DNA from 2 places in the Caecibacter sp. AF58-12pH5A genome. Region 2 is predicted to be linked to the other one. Evidence: riboswitches for the same ligand, from Rfam matches in the RefSeq annotation. Region 2 holds a riboswitch; the other holds the start of a gene.
What was found. Region 2 has a riboswitch for FMN ahead of ribD (bifunctional diaminohydroxyphosphoribosylaminopyrimidine deaminase/5-amino-6-(5-phosphoribosylamino)uracil reductase RibD). Riboswitches for the same ligand answer to the same signal wherever they lie in the genome.
Positions count from the first base shown of each region.

Region 1: linked by a shared signal. The riboswitch ahead of PGX44_RS08290 (bifunctional 3,4-dihydroxy-2-butanone-4-phosphate synthase/GTP cyclohydrolase II) and the one ahead of ribD (bifunctional diaminohydroxyphosphoribosylaminopyrimidine deaminase/5-amino-6-(5-phosphoribosylamino)uracil reductase RibD) in region 2 are both predicted to bind FMN.

Region 1 is NZ_JAQDBC010000016.1:25,792-33,536, reverse strand. It holds gene tilS (tRNA lysidine(34) synthetase TilS) at 1-937, opposite strand, end outside; gene PGX44_RS08310 (Ppx/GppA phosphatase family protein) at 934-1,839, opposite strand; gene PGX44_RS08305 (S1 domain-containing RNA-binding protein) at 1,958-2,395, opposite strand; gene PGX44_RS08300 (FtsB family cell division protein) at 2,522-2,848, opposite strand; gene PGX44_RS08295 (FAD-binding oxidoreductase) at 3,082-4,485, shown strand; FMN riboswitch at 4,536-4,651, shown strand; gene PGX44_RS08290 (bifunctional 3,4-dihydroxy-2-butanone-4-phosphate synthase/GTP cyclohydrolase II) at 4,744-5,961, shown strand; gene PGX44_RS08285 (Crp/Fnr family transcriptional regulator) at 6,007-6,675, opposite strand; gene PGX44_RS08280 (ATP-binding protein) at 6,819-7,697, shown strand; gene PGX44_RS08275 (Lrp/AsnC family transcriptional regulator) at 7,635-7,745, opposite strand, start outside.
Region 2 is NZ_JAQDBC010000010.1:23,286-31,030, reverse strand. It holds gene PGX44_RS06425 (5-methyltetrahydropteroyltriglutamate--homocysteine S-methyltransferase) at 1-847, opposite strand, end outside; gene PGX44_RS06420 (Zn-dependent hydrolase) at 964-2,190, opposite strand; gene ribH (6,7-dimethyl-8-ribityllumazine synthase) at 2,259-2,723, opposite strand; gene PGX44_RS06410 (riboflavin synthase) at 2,753-3,394, opposite strand; gene ribD (bifunctional diaminohydroxyphosphoribosylaminopyrimidine deaminase/5-amino-6-(5-phosphoribosylamino)uracil reductase RibD) at 3,375-4,511, opposite strand; FMN riboswitch at 4,608-4,741, opposite strand; gene rpe (ribulose-phosphate 3-epimerase) at 4,814-5,458, opposite strand; gene rsgA (ribosome small subunit-dependent GTPase A) at 5,452-6,318, opposite strand; gene pknB (Stk1 family PASTA domain-containing Ser/Thr kinase) at 6,346-7,745, opposite strand, start outside.

The DNA.
Region 1 (7,745 bases), on a different contig from region 2:
CCTGCCCTTCAAATGCGTGGCCTGCCGGTTTATAGAGCAGCTCCCGGATTCGTTCCGTATAGGCAAAGGAAATATCCCGGCTGCTGCCCCGTGTTTCCTGGAAGAGACGGCGGATCAGGCGCCGCTGCAAAGCGACAGGCTGGGCAGTGATAACAGCACGGCTCAGGGCCCGGCCTCGTTCTAAGCGCTTTGCCTCCGCTTCATACAAGCGTCCTGCCAAAAGCTCCAGACAATCCTCATCGGCCCGGGCAATGTCTGACAGGCGGTTCAGGTCGGCCAGGATAGCCGGGTTATATTGCTTTAAATAGGGCAGGAGCTCTAAGCGGATGCGATTCCGCTGATAGAGCAACTGGCCATTCGTTTCATCCTCACAGGGCGTAAGTCCCACGAGACTGACGTAGCGTTCTATATCAGCACGCGTCAAGGCCAGCAGCGGCCTGATGATGGAGCCACTCTTCGGGCGCATGCCAGCGAGGCCGGCCAGACCGCTGCCCCGCAGAAGATGCTGCAGGACCGTTTCAGCCTGGTCATTTTGGTGATGTGCCACGGCAATAGCCTGTGCCTTGGCTGCCACGGCAATTTCCTTAAAGATGGCATAGCGTGCTTCCCGGCCTGCCGTCTCTACGGACATGCCGGCCGCAGCAGCCTGTTTAGGAACATCGACGTAACGGCTGACAAACAGGCATTGCCGCCGTTTGGCTTCCTGTTCTACAATAGCTACTTCCCTGTCGGCCGCCTGCCGAATGCCGTGATGGACATACACAGCGATGAGCGTGAGGTCATAGTCGACTTTGAAGCGGGATAACATGTCCAGGAGTGTCAGGGAATCCGGTCCGCCGGAACAGGCAATGACCAGCGTATCGCCCGGGGCAAAGAGCTCGTGCTCCCGGGCAAAGGCCTCGACGCGCCGCAGGATGCCTGCCGCTTCCGTATTCATCGGTTGAACCAGGCGGCATCCTGAAAGGCACCGCTATAGAACACACCTTCCAGGAGGTCCTGTTCACTAATCGTAAGGGACGGTATGTTGTACGCTGTCAGGCACGAGTGGGCAATGACCAATCCGGCAACGATGATATCACTGCGGCGGGGCTGCAGGCCCTTTACGTGCCGTCGTTCTTCTGCTGTCATGGCCGTCAGTGTATCAATCCAGTACGTAATCCGTTCGGCCGGTATGACACAGCCTTCTACCCGTTTGGGATCGTACGGGTCGAGCTGTAATTCCATGGCCGCCAGGGAAGTAAGCGTACCACCGACACCGATGACGATTTCCGGCTGTACCGGCAAGGGCAGCCATTCCGGCAGGCATTCTTCCTGCTGGGCTACACATTCCTCAAAGGTCTGGGTCTTGCCACCGGAGCGCACAGCGCCAAAGGGATAACTGTGCGACCACGCCGCCTGGCCGTTGCGGCCTAAGGCAAACTCCGTACTACCGCCGCCAATATCGATCACGGCAGCCAGTTTATCACCGGCAGCGGCGGCGGCACCGCGAAAGCTGTAGGCTGCTTCTTCAAGGCCGGTCACAGCACGACAGCGCCAGCCAAACCGGGCGCGCACTTCAGCCAAAAAGGCCTGCCCGTCTTTGGCTTCCCGTACAGCACTGGTTGCGACAGCACACACGGGAATAGTGCCGATTTTCTCTTTCCATGCCGCCATGGCGGCAAAGGAATCTTCCATGCCGGCCGGCGAAAGGCGGCCTGTATTTTCAATGTCGTATCCCAGCCGTGTCGTGGCCAACTCTTTCGGCAAAAACTGCCAGTGCCCCTTTTCATCACACGTACCTTGCAAGAGGCGCAAGGAATTAGAGCCAATATCTACGACTGCAAATCTATCTTGTTCCATAACTGCTCCTTCAACTCATGACCTGCGTGGAGAACGGAAAACGCTGTCTGGAAAAGAAATAAAAAGAGCATTCCATCTCGGAATACTCTTTCGCCTTCATACTTCCCAGGATACGAAATTAATCAGCATGCCGGGCGCCACGGCCGCCTCGCTTGGATTCTGTGTTGCGTTTCAAATCCATGAGACGTTCGTCACTTTCTTTCATAAACTTGCTAAGCCGGTCTTCAAACGAAACGGGTGCTGAAGAGCGACGGCTTACGTCAACGTTATTGTTGTGGTGGTGGAATTCATGCTTGGGGTGAAACTCCTTCTTTTCCGGAGCCGGCTGTGTCCGTTTGATAGACAGGCCTATTTTTCCTTTTTCATCGATAGATAAGATCTTGACGTTTACCTTATCCTGAACTTTTAGGAAATCATGTACATCTTTGACATATTCGTTAGCTACTTCTGAAATGTGGACCAAGCCCACCTTTTTATCTGGAAGTTCAACGAATGCCCCAAACTTAGTGATTCCTGTGACAGTCCCTTCCAACACGCTGCCTACTTCGATTGCCATGCTGATACCATATCCTCCTTTAATATGAGTACGCGTTACAAAAAAACGTTTATAATCATTATACTAACAAACTTTGAAAAATTCAATCGAAATTTATACGCCATCTGATAATTTACTGTTATATTTTTAAGGACGGTAGGGGATTTCACCCGGACGAGCCATGCCGAACTGCTCCCGGGCCTGGCGCATAATTTCTGCCGGTGATTCCAAAAGGTCCTTTTGGTTGTGAAGGCGTTGATTTTCTTCTGTCAATTCCTGTTCCTGACGGATGGTTATCTGCATATCCTGACGTATTTCCCATAGCTCATAGAGCTTAATGCTGAGAAACACCGTACCTGCAATGAGCAGTACCACAACAAGTCGGGTGTACGCAGACCAGCGCGCCTTTTTCTTGCGGCGGCTTTTTCTTCGCCTGCCCTGCGGAACGGGACGCTGTTGCTTTGTTCGTTTCACTACGTACGCTCAACTCCTTTGAAAAAGTAAGACCTAACCCATAGTATACCTTTATTTTATCGTAAGATAAAGGCCTCTTTGGGTTATTTCTCTGCCGTCACAGCAAAAACTTCACCTGACCGGGCTTTTTAGGGCCAGGTTTGCGAATGCCCCTTTAAAATCCTCCGTTTCTCTCTTATAATAAGGCCTATACTGTGTTTTGCCAAATTCTGCTAGTCTGAGGAGGAATATTCATGCCTTATTCACCACTTACCCCTGATATACTCGCCCAATTGGTCCGGATTGCAGGACCTAAAAACGTTCTCACCGATCCGGAACGGCTGGAGCCTTACAGCCACGATGAAGTCACCGATCCGGCGTACCATCATCTGCCGGAAGCCGTCGTTTTGGTGGAAACGGCGGACCAGGCAGCTGCCGTCATCGGCCTGGCTAACGAATATCATTTTCCCGTCGTCCCCCGTGGCGCCGGCACGGGACTGGCCTGTGGCGCCGTCCCGATCTACGGCGGTGTCGTCCTCTCCCTGGAAAAAATGAACCGCATTCTGGAAATCAACGAAGATGCCCTCTACGCCGTAGTAGAACCGGGCGTTCGCACGGCTGACCTGCAAAAAGAAGTAGAAGCCAAGGGGCTTTTTTATGCGGGTGACCCCTGCAGCGGTGATTCCTGTTTCATTGGCGGCAATATTGCCACCAACGCCGGTGGCAACCGGGCTGTCAAATACGGCACGACGCGTAACCAGGTCTATGCCGTAGAAGTCGTCAACCCTACAGGAAAAATCGTCCGCCTGGGGGCGCGCTTACAGAAGCAGTCTACAGGCTATTGCCTGGACCAGCTGATCATCGGCTCAGAAGGCACCCTGGGGATTATCACACAGGCCACGCTGAAGCTCCTGCCCAAGCCCCAGCATAAACTGGACCTGCTGGCCATCTTCCCCAGTACAGAACAGGCCATCGGTGTCGTAACTCAGATTATTAAAGCAGGTATTACACCGACGTGCGTCGAATTTATGGACAACATTACCATTAAATCTGTAGAGAAATATTTGCACGAAACATTGCAGGACAGCGACAGCGGCAATTATCTCATCGTCGAAGTAGAAGGTACCAGTGAAGACGATATGGACGATAAGGCCGTCCTCCTAGATGAAATCTGTACGGCAAACGGTGCTTCGTCCGTCCTCGTCGCCGATTCGGCCCGTATTTGGCAGGCCCGCAAGGCCTTTGCCGAAGCCGTCCGGGCGGAAAGCCTGATTGTCTGCAAGGAAGATGTCGTCGTACCCGTCGACCAGGAACCGAAGCTCATCGATGCCATTTTGGCCCTTGCCCAAAAATACAATCTTATTACGCGCATTGCCAGCCATGCCGGCGATGGCAATATTCACCTCAATATCCTAAAAAATCCGGACCTGACGTACGAAGCATGGCAGGAGCACGTAGACGCCAACCAACAGGAGCTGTATACCTTAATCTACCAGCTCGGCGGCCGTCTGTCCGGCGAACACGGCATTGGCAGCAAGCGAAAGGCCCTGATGGAAGAATTCACCAACCCGGATGAACTGGAAATGATGCGCGCCGTCAAAAAAGCCTTAGATCCGAATAACATCCTCAATCCCGGTAAAATTTTTGATGTAGAATAAAACAGACGGGCCCTCCCCTTTACTTCACGCCCATTTACAGGTATAATAAAGTAATCTTCAAGGGCAGGGTGTAATCCCCGACCGGCGGTAAAGTCCGCGAACACGCAAGTGTACGATTTGGTGCAATTCCAAAACCGACAGTACAGTCTGGATGAATGAAGATATCCGGCAGTGTTTTGCCTGTCGTGATCTTTGTTACTGGAAAGCCCTGAACACCTATGGTGATCAGGGCTTTTATATATGTAGGAGGTTCTGTACATGGATACAAACGAAAAGAAACACAATACCATCGAAGAAGCTATCGAGGCCTTGCAGGCTGGCCAGATTGTCATCGTTGCAGACGATCCCGAACGGGAAGACGAAGGCAACTTTGTCTGCGCTGCCCAGTTCTGCACGCCGGAAAATATCAACTTTATGCTCACCAATGCCAAGGGCCTGATCTGCCTGCCTGTCAGCCAGGAATACGTGTATAAATTGGGCCTGCCGCAGATGGTCAGTGATAATAAGAATAACAATCACACGGCCTTCACTATTTCTATCGATGCTGCCGACGTCGAATCGGGCATTACAGCAGAAGACCGGGCCCGTACAATCCGCCTGGCCGCGTCAGATGAAGCGACACCAACGAGCTTTACCCGCCCGGGCCACCTCTTTCCCCTCGTCGGTGTCAGAGGCGGTGTACTGCGGCGAAACGGACACACGGAGGCAACGCTCGATCTCCTGCGCCTGGCCGGTTTGAAGCAGGTCGGCGTCTGCTGCGAAATTCTGGACGACCGCGGTGAAATCATGCACGCTGACGGCCTCTGGAAACTGGCCGAAACGCATCATCTGAAATTCATTACGATCCACGATTTGCAGAATTATTGCCGCCGTCACGACAAGCATGTCATCCGCGAAGCCGCTGCTGCCATGCCGACCAAGTTCGGCGAGTTTAAGATTTATGGCTTTATCAACGATCTCACAGGCGAACATCATGTAGCTCTCGTCAAAGGGGACATTGGAGACGGCAAAAACATCCTCTGCCGCGTCCATTCCGAATGCCTGACGGGCGACGTTTTCGGCTCGTGCCGTTGTGATTGCGGTGAACAGTTAGCCGCAGCGCTGACGCAGATCAATAAAGAAGGCCGCGGTATTCTCCTCTATATGCGGCAGGAAGGCCGTGGTATCGGTCTGATCAATAAACTAAAGGCCTATGCCTTACAGGAACAAGGCTACGATACAGTAGAAGCCAATGAAAAGCTGGGGTTTGCGCCGGATTTGCGCGAATATTGGATTGGCGCCCAAATTCTCCAGGACCTGGGAGCCCGGGAATTGCGGCTGCTTACCAACAATCCCCTGAAGATTTATGGTCTCGAAGGCTTTGGCGTAGAAATCGTCGAACGCGTACCGATCGAAATGGCACCGCAAAAATTCGATGAATTTTACCTGGAAACAAAGAAAAACAAAATGGGACACATTCTCCCCCACTTAAAATGAATGTATTGAAAAAGGCTGCCTGCAGGCAGCCTTTTGGCATTTCGGTTACTCTTCACTCAATAAGGTAAACCATTCGCGGTTGTAATCGATGAGCCCGTCACGTTTCATACGGCTCAGCTCAGCGGACATGGCTGACCGGTCTACAGAAAGGAAATCAGCCAGCTGCTGCCGGTTAAAATTGATAGAAAACGTATCTTTCCCACGTTTTTTTGCTTCATCAGAAAGATAAACCATGAGCTTCTTACGCGTAGAACGCTGGGACATATAGCGGATTTTCTTGGTAAGGATCATATTCTTACTAGCCAGTACGCCGAGGAGATTCGCTGCGAAGGCCTCCTGCGCTTTCGTAAAGGCCACGCCGGCCTGCAGAATCCGGTTGATATCGATAAAAAGTATTTCACACTTTTCCATGACGACTACATCGACGGCTGAACGGACACCACGCAGACAGGCAAAGGCTTCAGCAAACATGCCTCCGGCCGAAACGGCTGTCAGGATATTGCGGTTTCCCCAATAGTCTTCCTGTACAATGTGGACCGTCCCGCTGAGGACGATACCGATGGAATTTACTTCATCGCCTGCATAAAAGACAAAACTCCCTTTTTCATAGCTATGGCGATGGCTGCCCATATCCCGCAGCATTTGCACGATGTCTCCCGGTTCTATATCCTGGAAAAGTGCTGTCTTTTGTAATACTTGTACATATTTTTCCATTGTTTCACCTCGTTGTTGTTTGTACAACAGCAAATTACGTCGTTTCATACTATACTTACTACATCAACAGAAACAGGTACGGCCTGTAATATAAAAGAACCAAGCCTGATTATGAGTACTGCGTCTGAGAGGGAGGATGTACGATGAAACGGAAAATTATTCATATTGATCAAGAAAAATGTAACGGCTGCGGCCTCTGCGCCAAAGCCTGTCATGAAGGTGCCATTGGCATGGTAAATGGTAAAGCCCAGTTGCTGCGTGATGATTATTGTGATGGCCTGGGTGACTGTCTGCCCCATTGCCCTACAGGAGCCATTACCTTTGAAGAACGCGAAGCAGCTGCTTATGATGCCGATGCCGTAGCTGTTCACATGAAGGAACGGGGCCTTAAAGCACCGGCCGGTGGCTGTCCCGGCAGCCGCTCCCGCGTACTCCACCAACCGGCAGCCCCGGCTGGCGGTTGCCCCGGCAGCAATATGCGCACGCTGCAGCACGAAGTACCGGCAGCGGCAGCTACAGCAGCTCCGGGTGCCAGCGTATCCCAATTGCAGCAATGGCCTGTCCAGATCAAACTCGTACCGGTCCATGCGCCTTACTTCGACGGTGCCCGTCTCCTCATTGCAGCAGATTGCACAGCCTATGCCTATGCACGTTTCCACGACGATTTCATCCGTAACCGGATTACCCTCGTAGGCTGCCCGAAGCTGGATAGCGTGGACTATTCTGAAAAATTGACGGAAATCATCAAGAGCAATAATATTAAAGATGTTACCATTGTCCGCATGGAAGTTCCTTGCTGCGGCGGCCTGGAAATGGCTGGAAAAAAGCCCTGCAGAACAGCGGCAAGTTCATTCCCTGGCAGGTCGTTACCATTTCTCTCGATGGCAAGATCCTCGATGCCTGATACGGGTATGTTAAAAAGACGAACCGAAATACCGGTTCGTCTTTTTTATTTTACCTTACGGTATTTCTACATTCCATTCTTCTTTCAGCGTAGAAAGACACATAAATGTTTGAGATGAAGCCACCGTGGGGATTTCATTCAATTCATCCATTAAGAAATGTTCCAA
Region 2 (7,745 bases):
CGTATTCAAGGAAAAACCCGTCGACGTGGCAGCCACCAAAGAGGATTTCTGCAACCGGTTCATAGCCGCCGGACGAGAACCACGTAGAGCGGAAGTTGCCGCGGCAAATGTGCATAGTCACGGTCATATCAGCCGGTTTATCGGCAATGGCGTAGTTAATGACTTTGACGTATTCCCGGGCAATGCGGTCCAGGTCGAAGCCACGGGCTGCATAGGCCTGGCGTTTTTCTTCGTCACAGAATTCACCCCACGACGTGTCGTCGAGCTGGAGATAGCGGCAGCCTGCATCGTAGAAGGCATGGACGGCCTTGCGATAGGCTTTGGCAATGTCTTCAAAGAGGACGGCTTCGTCTTCATAGCGCGGAATGGGCTGGTATTCCTCAGCGCGGACGCAGCAAATGAGATGCAGCATAGACGGCGATGGGATAGTAAATTTAGCTACGGCCCGGTCTCCAGCTGCGGCTTTGACAAAGGCAAAGTCCTTGAGGAACGGGTGGTCACCAAAATCTACTTTATCTGTAATTTGCAGCGTTGCTGCCTTAGGCTGATGGCCTTTAAAGGCGACGGACCAGTGTTCGGCTTTAATGTGCTCTACCCCTTCGAGCTGTTCCAGAAAATCGAGGTGCCAGTAGCTGCGGCGGAATTCCCCGTCCGTCACGGCTTTGAGGCCAATTTCTATTTCTTTATCGATCAGCTTCGTAATTTCTTCGTCTTCAATCTGACGCAGACCGGCTGGGTCCAGTGTGCCTGCCGTTGCTGCCTGGCGTGCTTCTTTGATGCGATCTGTCCGTAAAAAGCTGCCGACCACGTCATAACGGAACGGGCCTTTTTTGGTTTCTGTTGTCATCTGATATATCCCCCTTTGCTACGAGCTATATTTATTAATAATTACTATTTTATCATACTTGTTTTCATTATTCTTGTCAATACAGCCCTGCTATTCACATAGAGAATAGCGACGTGTCATGCCCGCGTGGCCAGGACAGACAGGGTTTCCAAAAGGACGTTGGCGCCACGGCACACGTCTTCATCTGGCGTGTATTCATCCGGGCTATGGCTGATGCCGCCAATGCTGGGGACAAAAATCATGGCCGTCGGGCAAATGCGGGCCATCATTTGCGCGTCCTGGCCGGCACCGGAGACGAGGCGCTGCGACGAATAGCCCCGTTTTTGCGCTGCATCTTCGACGAGCTGGATCAAACGGTCGTCGAAATGGACCGGATTGAAAGCGGTCATATGCTCCACGCTGATCTGCACGTGGTCCGTTTGGTGCAGGCCTGTATAGAACTCATCGAGAGCCTGTTCGACAGCAGCGAGCTTGTCTGTGTCAGGATGACGCAGATCGATCGTAAAGACAGCCTCTCTGGGAATAACATTGACGGCATTCGGTTTAAGCGCCAGCGTACCGATGGTAGCGACGCCGCCGTAGGTTTCGGCCAGCGTGCGGGCGTAGACGTTGACCTTAGCAGCTGCCAGGCCTGCATCATGACGCAGGTTGATCGGCGTCGTACCGGCATGATTAGCCTTACCTTCTATGGTGACACGCTGCCAGTGGAGGCCTTGAATGCCTTCGACAATACCGATTTGGATGCCGGCAGCGTCGAGGACCGGGCCCTGTTCGATGTGGAACTCCAAAAAGGCATAGGGCCTGATGGCCGTCGCCTCTGCCGTGCCCAAATAGCCAATGCGGGCCAGTTCATCACCCAGGCGCAGGCCATCTTTATCGATGCAGGCATAGACCTGGGCCGGCGTAATGCCACCGGCGAAGGCGAGAGAACCGGCCAGGTCCGGCTGGAAACGGACACCTTCTTCGTTCATAAAAACCGTGACCCCCAAAGGACGGCGTGGCTGGAAGCCCTGTTCCTGTAAGGTCTGAATCACTTCGAGACCAGCCAGGACGCCCAGACAACCGTCGTAAGGGCCGGCGTGGATGACCGTGTCAATGTGGGAGCCCGTAAGAACCGGTGCCTGGTCCTTGTTTGCAGCTGTTTCCCAAATTCCTGTTATATTGCCTGCCTGGTCGATGACGATGCGAAGCTGGAGCTCGCGCATCCATGTCACGACCAGGTCGCGTCCTTCCTTATCGGCATCGGAAAGGGCCAGGCGCGTGCGGCTTGCCGGACCGTCGTGACCGATAGTTCCCAACCTTTGTATATGGTTCAAAAGCCGTTGTCCGTTGATCTGTAGCATAGGTATATTCTCCCGTGTTGTGATTTTGTAAAAAAAACGCGGCACAGTGGCCGCGTTTTATGGAATTCTTAGAGTTCGCGAATGAGGTTGACCATTTCGATGGCACTGGTAGCCACGTCAAAGCCTTTGTTGCCGGCTTTTGTGCCTGCCCGTTCGATGGCCTGTTCAATATTTTCCGTCGTAATAATGCCGAAGAGAACAGGAATACCGGATTTCAGGCTGACCTGGGCTACGCCCTTAGCAGCTTCGTTGCAAACGAGATCGTAGTGGCTCGTAGCACCGCGGATGACTGCACCGAGGCAGATTACGGCATCGTATTTTTTTGATTCAGCCATTTTCTGGGCGATCAAAGGGATTTCGAAGGAGCCCGGAACCCAAGCCGTCGTAATATCTTCTTCGGCTACGCCATGACGTTTCAAGGCGTCGTACGCACCGCCTAAGAGACGGCTGCAGATGAATTCGTTGAAACGGGCGACAACGATGCCGACCTTTATACCAGAACCTATTAAATTGCCTTCTTTAATTTGTACCATAATGACACTCTCCTTATCGTATTAGGGATTTAAAATCCGTTTTCCAGCAGTTTTTCCAGCGTCAGGGTGCTCCCCTGATGACTATAGCCTACTGTAAAATTGTGTATATATTTTCCTATCACATCTGTTTCCAGATTGACAATGGAACCGGGTTGTTTAGTCAGCAGCGTCGTGTTCGACATAGTGTGCGGAATGATGGACACCGTGAACTGCGACGGGCCGACAGAAGCGACGGTAAGGCTGATGCCGTCGATGGCAATGGAGCCTTTTTCGACGATAAACGGCGCCATATCGCTGGGAATACCGACGGTAATGAGGCGGGCAATGCCGTCGTTGGCAATGCGCGTAATGTGGCCTGTGCCATCAATATGGCCGCTGACGATGTGGCCGCCCAGGCGGGAGCCTACGGCTACGGCCCGTTCCAGGTTGACCTGGGAGCCTCTCGAGACTTCGCTCAAGGACGAGCGGTTCATCGTTTCGTGCATGACATCGGCCGTAAAGGCCTTGTCTGTCAGGGATGTAACGGTAAGGCAGACGCCGTTGACGGCAATACTGTCGCCAATCTGCGTGCCTTCCAGTACTTTTTCTGCCTGAATTGTCAGGCGGATGGAATCGGGCCGGCGATCCATAGCGCCGATGGTGCCCAGTTCCTCAATGATGCCAGTGAACATATGCACCCTCCCTTTGTGTATTATAAGCTGTAATCAGGATGTTGCCATCGTGGAGCTCGACCGAGTCATACGCCAGTGGCATGCATTCGCCCAGCTCATCTACGCCGACGCCGCCTACAGAGGGCAAGGCACCGGTGCCGCCGATAACCTTATTGCCCAGGAAAGCATAGATTTTATCGACGAGCTTGTGGTCGAAGAAGCTGCCCTGAACGGTACTACCACCTTCGACGAGAATGCTGCGAATGTTTTCCTGCCAAAGGAGGTCGAGCATTTGCGGCAAATCGATGTGGCCATCACTGCCCAAGGGCGCCAGGATGACGCGAGCTCCCATATCCTTGAGGCGGCGCATCTTGTCTGTATCGCAAAGGGTCGTCGTGACGACGATAGTGGGCGACGTCTTATCCGTCAGGACCAGAGCCGTTTCGGGAATGCGTCCGTACGTATCGAGGACAATGCGTACAGGCTGGTGCGGCGCGTCGTGGGCTTCCCGTTCGATACGGCACGTAAGAAGCGGGTTATCCGTAATGATCGTGTTGATGCCGACGAGGATACCGTCGTAAATGGAACGCAGGTAATGGCCCTTGCTGCGGGCCCAGTCGTTCGTAATCCACTGGGACTTGCCGGTCCGCGAGGCAATACGGCCGTCCAGGCTTTGGGCCAATTTGGCCGTAATGAAGGGCTTTTCGACCATCATATTTTTGATAAATACTTCGTTCAAGCGGGCTGCTTCCTTCGAGAGAAGTCCTACCTCTACGGGAATACCGGCCTGGCGAAGGATGGCTGCCCCTTTGCCGGCTACGAGGGGATTCGGATCAAGCATGGCCATGACGACCTTGCCGACTTTGCGTTCGACGAGCGTCCGCGCACACGGCGGTGTACGGCCATAATGGGCACACGGTTCGAGAGTGACGTAGACCGTAGCGCCTTCAGCCTTGTCCCCTGCTTCGCGCAAGGCCCATACTTCAGCATGAGGTGTACCGGCCTTACGATGATAACCTCGGCCGACGACTTCGCCGTCTTTGACGATAACACAGCCGACGGCCGGATTGGGCGCGGTGTAGCCTAAGGCCAGCCGGGCCAGTGAAAGGGCTTCCCGCATATAATCAATGGGTTTCACGTTCTTCCTTCCTTTCCGTTTTTTCTTATTCAATAAGAAAAAGGCTATGGGCAACAGTACATGCCAATAGCCTTTTTGAGCACAGTAAACAAAGGTACTTGTCTTTTCCCATCCAGACTTTACTGTCGGTACCGAAATTGCATCGGTTCAACCCCCGCGAGGGTTAGCGGACTTTACCGCCGGTCAGGAATTGAAAGCCTACACCTTCTCACCTTGCCCCAAAGACTATCTTTATGTATGTATTCATTTTTTACATTGTTAATTGTATCACAAGGAGTGAATGATGACAAGTCATCAGCTGGTCAGCGTAAAGCGGCAATAGCGGCAGCCCGGTCTGGCGCACCGAAAACAGCACTACCGGCGACGAGGAAATCAGCACCAGCTTCTTTGACGGCAGCCACGGTCTTAGCGTTGACACCGCCATCCACTTCGACAACGGCCTGGCAATTGCCAGCCTGGTCGAGGAGTGTCCGGGCAGCACGGATCTTATCGAGAGCATAGGGAATGAATTTCTGGCCGCCAAAGCCAGGGTTGACGCTCATGACGAGGATCATGTCCAGCTGGCTGGCCACGCACGACAAGGCGCTCACAGGCGTAGCCGGATTGAGGGCTACACCAGCCTTCATACCGGCTTCATGAATCTGCTGGATGACGCGGTCCAAGTGAACGCACGCTTCCTGATGGACCGTGACGTACGTGACGCCGGCTTTGGCCAGGTCTTCAATGTACGTTTCCGGATGTTCCACCATGAGGTGGGCATCAAAGGGCAGCTTGGTATGGGATCGCAGGCTGGCTACGAGAGGTACGCCAAAGGTCAGGTTCGGCACAAAGTGGCCGTCCATGAGATCAAGGTGCAGGCAGTCGGCGCCGCCTTTTTCTATATCCTGTACTTCATCAGCCAGGCGGGAAAAATCAGCCGATAAGAGGGAGGGACAAATAGTTACCATGAGTTTCGTTTCCTTTCTAAAATGGAGTCGAGTACTTTGCAGTACGAGTCGTACCGCTCCTGCTGGATTTTCCCCTCTACCAGGGCTGCTTTGACACTGCAGTCCGGTTCACTACGGTGCAGGCACGAGGAAAAGCGGCAGCCGCCGCTGTAGGCCAGCAAATCCGGGAAAAGGCGCAGGAGCTCGCGCGGCTCGAGCTGTTCGAATTCGAGGGCACTGAAGCCCGGCGTATCGACGACATACGTGCCTTCATCGAGGAGCATGATTTCCGAATGGCGCGTCGTATGACGGCCACGGCCAATCTTTTCACTCACCCGGCCGACCGTCAGAGGACGACCGAGAATCCGGGCCAAGAGGCTCGATTTACCGACACCGGACGGGCCGCCGAAGGCAGTCATCTGCCCGGGCAGGAGATCTTTGATGACATCAATGCCGTCGCCCGTGGCGGCCGAAACGAGATACACATCGTAGCCGCATTTGGCATAGAAATCGCGGTACTCTTCGGCACGGTCACGGTTGAGGTCGCACTTGTTGAAGCAGACTTTAGGATGGATACCGGCGTATTCGCAGGTCATGAGCATCTGGTCGAGAAGAAAGTAGTTCGGATCCGGTGACTGGGCGGCCATGATGATAAACATCTGGTCGATATTGGCTATGGCCGGCCGCCGCAAAGCATTGCGCCGTGGCAAGAGGCCTTCAATGACGCCCTTGTTGTCACCCAGCTCCGTAATTTCCAGCTCGTCGCCGACGAGAATCTTCGTCTTCAGCTTGCCCCGGCGACGGCATTCCGTCAGGTTGGCCGCGCCTGTATCTACGTAATAAAATCCGTTGTAATTCTTAATTACCCTGCCTTTTGTCATGTTCCTCCTGTGCACCTCTCTAGGGTGTTAAATGTACTGGTCCTGGACCAGGGAATTGTTGATGTATACTTTGACCCGTGTCTTGCCGACGCCGCTGACAGACTTGCTGATACTGTCGCCGCCGGACTGGTTGCGGTCGTAGACGACACGCGAGCCGTTATCATCGGTAACGACGATCTGTACGTGCTGGCTCGACGCGCCGGACGGTACGCTGATATTGACCGTACCGGAATGGGTCGTTCCAGCCGGTTCCTGATTATTGGCATTAGCATCGGCTGCAGCGCTGGCCGGGTATTCGACATTCAAGTCGACTGTGTCACCGGACTGGCTCTGGCTGGTGACCTTGGCCTGGCTCTTATCCTTACTGCTGTCGAGGTTGTTAATGTTACCTACCTGGTAGCCCGCATCCTGCAGGGCCTTGACGGCTGCATCGAGGGTCATCCCCGATGTATCCGGTAAGGGCTTCGTCGTCTTCGTTTCTTCACTCTTACGGCAAATGACGAGGTCAACCTTCGTCCCCTTCGTTACCTTATCCGGTGATTTCGGCGTCTGCCTGATGATTTGGCCGTTTTCGTAGGTACTGCTTTCCTCATAGGTGACCTTGCCAATGACCAGACCGATTTCCTTCAGAATCTTTTCCGCCTCGTCACGACTGAGACCTTTGAGGTCCGGTACGAGGACTTCTTCACCCTTGTTGCCCTTGCTGACGGTCAGATAGATCGTACGCTGGGCTTTGACGACAGAACCGCCGGACGGCGTCTGGCTTATGACTTCCCCTATGGGGACCTCTGAGCTTTCCGTCTCTCGTACAGACACGTCGAGGTTCTTGTCCTTCAAAATATGCTTGGCTATTTCCACCTGCTTGCCCGTTACGTCAGGCACAGTGATTTCTTCGTTGCTCCAGAAGTTGCCAAAGGAGAAAAAGGCCCACGCAAAGGTAGCCACGAAAACGGCGGCCATGACGATGATAATCGATTTCTTCGAGTGATTGCTCACAGAATCGACAAAGCGCGTAAAGATGCCCCTTTTCTTCTCTACCTCCCGTTCCTTGAGAGGCTGTATTTTCTGGGTATTAAAATTATTCTTAATAATGGGCATGGCGCCCTTATTGGTATTGACGAAGCCTTGGGCCAGGCGTAGTTCGGCCATCATTTCGCCCACCGATTGGAAACGGTCGTCCGGGTTCTTTTCCATGGCCTTCAAAATGACCCGTTCGACGAGCTGGGGAATGCGCCGGTTGTACTTGCTCGGCAGGGGAATATCATCCTGCACGTGCTGCAAGGCAACGCTAATGGCCGTGTCCCCTTCAAAGGGCAGGACACCGGTCATCATTTCGTACATGACGACGCCGAGGGAATAAATATCCGTCCGTTCGTCAATCTTGCTGCCGCTGGCTTGTTCCGGTGAAAAGTAATGGACCGAACCGA